Linked DNA regions of Prochlorococcus marinus XMU1411. Each later gene encodes a partner of the first gene's protein in a complex. Links are inferred from orthologs where the notes say so. Each region holds a gene or a part of one and is shown in the gene's direction. Other genes may lie near its edges.

Evidence for each region.
Region 2: the proteins of accD (region 1) and HA145_RS02790 are in contact, whole or in part, in a solved structure (PDB 8UXZ), measured with the Escherichia coli proteins. The link is inferred for Prochlorococcus marinus XMU1411 from one-to-one orthologs.

What each region holds. Positions count from the first base shown.
Region 1 is NZ_JAAORI010000003.1:435,776-439,310, reverse strand. Bases 438-3,250 are described here. They hold accD (acetyl-CoA carboxylase, carboxyltransferase subunit beta), read left to right. Parts: upstream 438-1,309; coding sequence 1,310-2,191; downstream 2,192-3,250. Other genes in these bases: HA145_RS04165 (Gfo/Idh/MocA family protein), read left to right, coding at 2,588-3,250; HA145_RS04170 (hypothetical protein), read left to right, coding at 2,193-2,585; HA145_RS04180 (phosphoribulokinase), read left to right, coding at 438-1,170. Also shown: leuB (3-isopropylmalate dehydrogenase), read left to right, coding at 1-184; more of HA145_RS04180, read left to right, coding at 274-437; more of HA145_RS04165, read left to right, coding at 3,251-3,535.
Region 2 is NZ_JAAORI010000003.1:193,495-196,789, forward strand. The notes cover bases 1-2,934. They hold HA145_RS02790 (acetyl-CoA carboxylase carboxyltransferase subunit alpha), read left to right. Parts: upstream 1-930; coding sequence 931-1,938; downstream 1,939-2,934. Other genes in these bases: HA145_RS02785 (long-chain acyl-[acyl-carrier-protein] reductase), read left to right, coding at 1-927; HA145_RS02795 (SDR family oxidoreductase), read left to right, coding at 1,913-2,647; folE (GTP cyclohydrolase I), read left to right, coding at 2,803-2,934. Also shown: more of folE, read left to right, coding at 2,935-3,295. UniProt on the Escherichia coli protein: Component of the acetyl coenzyme A carboxylase (ACC) complex. First, biotin carboxylase catalyzes the carboxylation of biotin on its carrier protein (BCCP) and then the CO(2) group is transferred by the carboxyltransferase to acetyl-CoA to form malonyl-CoA.

The sequences.
Region 1 (3,535 bases):
GATGCTTTTATCCATATCCATGATGTTAAAAATTGGATTAAATGAAGAAGAAGCTGCAAAAAATTTAGAAACTGCTGTTGATAAAGTTTTATCAAAAGGATATAGGACAGTAGATTTAGCTGATGGGTCTTCTAAAGTATTATCTTGCAGCGAAATTGGAAACAAAATAATAGATGAAATTTAAAAAAAAATTAATAAATAAAAAAATATTTTCAAGTTGAACATAAAGTTGGCATATGACCTGTCAGAATCATCTAATATTGTTTTTAAAAAATGTCAAAACGTCATCCAGTAGTCGCTGTAACAGGATCTTCAGGAGCAGGAACAAGTACAGTTAAAAGAGCCTTTGAGCATATTTTTGCCAGAGAAGATATTGTTCCCGCAGTTGTAGAAGGTGATAGTTACCACAGGTTTGAAAGAATGCCTATGAAAAAAGCAATGGCAGAAGCTCTTTCAAAAGGTGAAAATTTCTCTCATTTTGGTCCAGAGGCTAATCTTTTTGACAAGCTAGAAGAACTTTTTAAAATCTATGGCGAAACTGGAGGAGGAAAGAAAAGATATTATCTACATAGTCTTGAAGAAGCAGAAGAACATAATACAAGACTTGGTACATCCCTAGAACCTGGGCAATTTACTCCATGGGAAGATATTCCTGAAGGAACAGACGTACTTTTTTATGAAGGTTTGCATGGCGGGGTAGAAGGTGATGGATACAATGTGGCATCTTATGCTGATTTACTTGTTGGTGTTGTTCCGATTACAAATTTAGAGTGGATTCAAAAAATCCATAGAGATAACGCAGAAAGAGGTTACTCAGCGGAGACCATTGTGGATACTATATTGAGAAGAATGCCTGATTATATAAATCACATATGTCCACAATTCAGTAAAACCGATATTAATTTCCAAAGAATTCCCACAATTGATACTTCTAATCCTTTCATATGCAGAAATATCCCAACTCCTGATGAGAGCTTTGTGATCATACATTTCAGAAAAGGGGCAAGAGAGAAATGGGGGATTGATTTTCAATACTTGCTTGGAATGATTAACGATTCATTTATGTCAAGTCCGACAAGTATCGTTGTAAATGGGGGGAAAATGGGTTTCGCAATGGAACTTATTCTTACTCCAATAATTCATAAAATGATTGAGGAGAAAAATAAATAATAATTAATTTTCTAATATCAACTCAAATAATTATATGTTTTTTTTTGAAGTGTTTTAATCTAGAGGATCTCAAATTTTTATATATCTTTCTTGATAAAAGTACCTTATTTAGATTTAAATAGAAAAAACAGGAAATGTTGTGTCATTAATCGACTGGTTTGCCGCAAGGCGTAAAGATCAATTTGTTGGAAAAGTTTCCCAAGATACTGATGAGGGAGATGGTTTGTGGGTTAAATGTTCAGAATGTTCGCAAGTAGCCTATAGAAAAGACCTAATTTCAAATTTTAATGTTTGTAGTAATTGTGGACACCACAATAGGATTAATAGCGATGAAAGGATAAATATAATTGCCGACAAAAATTCATTCAAAGAGTTTGATGGTTCACTAAGTCCTACAGATCCTTTGGGTTTTAAAGATAGAAGATCGTATGCTGATCGAATTAAAGAAAGTCAAGCAGGCACAGGTTTAAGAGATGGAGTCGTAACAGGTATCTGTTCTGTAAATTCAATTCCTTTAGCATTAGCTGTTATGGATTTTAGATTTATGGGAGGATCCATGGGTTCAGTAGTTGGTGAAAAAATTACAAGGATAATTGAGAGAGCAACTTTAGAAAATTTTCCAATTCTTATTGTTTGCGCATCAGGAGGAGCAAGGATGCAAGAAGGTATGTTAAGTCTCATGCAAATGGCAAAAATATCTGGAGCACTAAAAAAACATAAAGAAAAAAATCTTCTTTATATGCCCTTATTAACTCATCCAACAACTGGTGGGGTAACTGCAAGCTTTGCAATGTTAGGTGATTTAATTTTGGCGGAACCTAAAGCTCTTATTGGATTTGCTGGAAGAAGAGTTATAGAACAAACATTAAGAGAAAAATTACCCGATAACTTTCAAACCGCTGAATATCTGCTTGAGCATGGTTTTGTTGATGTAATAGTTAAAAGAAAAGACCTCAAGGATACTCTGACTAAAATTTTAAAAATTCATGGTGTAAAAGAACTTGCAAAAGCAAATATATAATATGAGAATTATTTCAAATTTCTTTTATTTTTCTTTAAGCCTTTTATTTTTTATTTTAAATTTTGCTCCATATTCTTATGGAATAGGAAATGTTGACTGGGTCCTACTAAAAGAAAATAATGAAGGGAAAGAATGGCTTGATAAAGGAAGTATTAAGTCGCTTCCAAATGGCGAAATAAGTGTCTTAACAAAGTTCTTTAAAAATCCAACTAATTCGGATGATGATGGAGAGTTATCACTTTATGTAATGAGAATTAATTGCGATGAAAAAAAGTTCAAAGATACTTCCATAAATGGAATACCTCAATTCAATTCAAAATGGCAGACTTCTAATAATGATGAGCTAATAGATGTTGTTATTGAAAATAGCTGTTCAGTCTTAATTAATAGATAAGAATGAATTCTAAAAATAAAAAATTAAAAATAGCAATTGCTGGATTAGGGTTTGGTAAAAAAGTTCATTTAGAGGCATTAAAAGAGTCTGATTTTTTAACTCCTGTAGCTATTTATCATTATGAGACAAAGCAAAAATCGATCCTAGAAAAAGAAACAGGATTAAAATTCTTTCATAATTGGGAAGAATTAGTTAAATCTCCAAAAATTGATGGAATTATAATTGCAACCCCTCCTGAATCAAGATTTAAATTAGCAAAACAAGCTCTTGAGAATAATAAAAATTTACTTCTAGAAAAACCCGTTTCAATATCCTCCTCAGAAATTGAAGAGCTTCAGAGAATATCTTTGATTAATAATTTAAGCGTATGTGTTGATTTTGAATATAGAGCAGTACCTCTTTTTCTTCAGACAAAAAAACTTATTAATGAAAATATCTTAGGAGATATATATTTAGTCAAATTAGATTGGTTAATGGGCAGTAGATCAGACCCCAAAAGATCCTGGAATTGGTATTCATTAGAAGAAAAAGGTGGAGGAGTTATTGGCGCCTTAGGTACTCATGCATTCGATATGTTGAATTGGTTTTTTGGGGAAGCAATAAATGTTTCTGGCAAGTTAGCAACATCAATAAAAAAAAGACCTTTACCTGATTCATCTAATTTAAATGATGTAACGAGTGAAGATGTATGTTTAGCCAATATAGAAATATCAAACTACAGCTCGAATCTTATTCCATGTCAGGTATCTTTATCATCGATTTCTAAAAATGGTAGAGGATTTAGTTTAGAAATATATGGAAGCGAAGGTTCACTTATTCTTAAAAGCGAAAACCAAAAAGATTATGTACATGGTTTTAATTTGAAATATTCAAACAACGAAAATAAAATACAAAATCTAACTGCAGATTCAAGTTTTAATTTTGAAAAAACATGGACTGATGGGAGAATA
Region 2 (3,295 bases), 240 kb from region 1 along the record:
CCTCAATTGGTTGAGAATGTGGAAGTTAAGAGTGCTACTGGAATATCTATTGAAGGCTCTTACATAGATTCTTGCTTTGTTCCTGAAATGCTTTCTAGGTTTAAAACAGCTAGAAGAAAAGTATTAAATGCTATGGAACTAGCTCAGAAAAAAGGGATTAACATAACCGCCTTAGGAGGATTTACTTCAATTATTTTCGAGAATTTTAATCTTCTACAACACAAACAAATTAGAAATACTTCATTAGAGTGGGAAAGGTTTACTACTGGCAATACTCATACTGCTTGGGTTATTTGTAGGCAACTAGAAATAAATGCACCTCGCATTGGGATAGACCTTAAAAAAGCAACTGTTGCTGTAATTGGTGCTACAGGTGATATTGGTAGCGCTGTTTGTAGATGGCTTATAAATAAAACTGGGATTTCAGAACTTCTTATGGTGGCAAGACAACAAGAACCACTAGAGCTTTTACAAAAAGAATTAGATGGTGGCACCATAACAAGTTTAGATGAGGCATTGCCTCAGGCAGATATTGTTGTGTGGGTCGCAAGTATGCCTAAAACTATTGAAATTGATACTGATAACTTAAAAAAACCATGTTTAATGATTGATGGTGGATACCCAAAAAATCTTGATGAGAAATTTCAAGGTGAAAATATTCATGTTTTAAAAGGAGGTATAGTAGAGTTTTTTAATGATATCGGTTGGAATATGATGGAACTTGCTGAAATGCAAAACCCTCAGCGAGAGATGTTTGCTTGCTTTGCAGAAGCTATGATTTTAGAATTTGAAAAGTGTCATACAAACTTTAGTTGGGGAAGAAATAATATTTCTCTCGAAAAGATGGAATTTATTGGAGCAGCTTCTTTAAAACATGGTTTTTCTGCGATTGGACTCGATAAGCAGCCTAAAGTATTAACTGTCTAAATTATGGCTAAACGTTACCTTCTTGATTTTGAAAAGCCTCTTGTTGAACTTGAGAAACAGATAGAGCAAATTAAAGAATTAGCTCGAGATTCAGAAGTTGATGTCAGTCAACAGCTTCTACAGCTTGAAACCTTAGCAGCGAGAAGAAGAGAAGAAATATTTAAATCTCTAACTCCTGCACAAAAGATTCAAGTAGCTAGACATCCTCAAAGGCCCAGTACTTTGGACTTTGTTCAAATGTTTTGTGATGACTGGATCGAATTACATGGAGATAGGAATGGCGGCGATGATATGGCATTAATTGGAGGAATAGGTTCGATAAATAATAGACCAGTTATGATGTTAGGGCATCAGAAAGGTAGGGACACAAAAGAAAATGTAGTAAGAAACTTTGGGATGGCAAAACCTGGAGGTTACAGAAAAGCCCTTAGATTAATGCAGCATGCAAATAGATTTTCCTTGCCAATTCTTACATTTATTGATACTCCTGGAGCTTATGCTGGTTTAAAAGCTGAAGAACAAGGTCAAGGGGAAGCGATTGCAAGAAACCTAAGAGAGATGTTTGGACTGAAAGTTCCTATAGTGGCTACTGTTATTGGAGAAGGCGGTTCAGGAGGCGCACTTGGAATAGGTGTTGCTGATAGGTTACTAATGTTTGAACACAGTGTTTATACAGTTGCGAGTCCAGAAGCATGTGCATCAATTTTGTGGAGAGATGCTGCGAAGGCACCAGAAGCAGCATCAGCACTTAAAATTACAGGTAAAGATTTACTTAAATTGGGGATTATAGATGAGGTATTACAAGAGCCTTCTGGAGGGAACAATTGGGCTCCTTTAGATGCTGGCAATACATTAAAAGAGGCTATTGAGAAACACCTTAATTCTTTATTGCAAATGTCTGAAGACGAATTAATTGAGGAAAGATACAAAAAATTTAGGGTTTTAGGTAAATTTATTGAAGCAAATAATATTGAAGAGATTTATAGTGAAATTCCCCAGAAAACCGAATAAATTGAAACTTGCTTTTATAACGGGTGCTACTAAAGGTATTGGCAGATCAACTGCAATTACTTTTGCTAATGCTGGCTGGGATTTAATTTTGCTCTCCAGGAATATGGATGTAATGGAGAAACTAAAGAGCGAACTTTTGACTACTAAATCAAAAATTAACCTAGTTAAATGTGATTTATCAAATCCTCTAGAAATAGAACAGTGTGTTAAAGAAGCGATTGAGAAGTATGGGTGCCCTTCAGTATTAATAAATAATGCTGGTTGTGCATTTAATGGTCCTTTAGTTGAAATGGATTTAGGTCAATGGGAACAAACTATGCAAATAAACCTCACAAGTGTTTTCCAAATTTGCAGTTCAATAATTCCTAAAATGAGAAAAAATGGTGGATTAGTCATTAACGTTAGTAGTCATGCTTCTTATAATGCATTTCCCCAATGGGGAGCGTATTGTATTTCAAAGTCTGCACTATCTATGTTTACTAAATGCTTGAGGGAAGAAGAGAGATCTAATTCAATTAGGGCCTGTACAATAACTTTAGGTTCAGTAAATACTCCTCTTTGGGACTCAGAATCTATCAATGCTGATTTTGATAGAACTTCTATGCTCTCCTCAAGCGAAGTATCAGATACTATTCTCTACATGGCTCAACAACCTGAATCACAACTTATTGAAGACTTAACTTTAATGCCCTCTGGAGGAGCTTTTTAAACATTCTTTTTCTTTTCTTAATCCTTAAAAAAGTGATTTTTTTTAGGGCTACGTGAACCCGATTAAACAAGAGAGTGTGATATAGTGTATAAGTAATTTAAGCTTTTAGAAGATACAGTTAATTAAGTTGCATACAATTTTCTGTCAAGAATTTTATGACCTCTACATTACCCAACGATAATATTAGAAACTTTGACGACCAGATTACTAATAAATTAATCTCCGAAATTATAAGAGACAGAATCAAAGATTCTGGGACCAGATTTAGCGCCAACGATAATATTGCAGATTTTATAAATCCTGGAGAATTAGAGATTTTAGAAAGGGAAGTTGCTTCAAGAGTCAAGGACTTACTAAAGTCCCTCATAATTGATGTTGAGAATGATCATAATACTCAAGAAACTGCTGAAAGAGTTTCAAAAATGTATTTAAATGAAGTTTTTAAAGGCAGGTATCATCAACAACCTAAAGTTACAAGTTTCCCAAATGACAAGAATCTTGATGAGATTTATACAGTTGGCCCAATTTCTGTTAGATCTGCATGTTCGCATCACTTAGTTCCAATTTTAGGAGAGTGTTGGATAGGTATTAAACCTGGGAATAAAGTAATAGGACTTTCAAAATTTGCTAGAGTTGCTGATTGGGTTT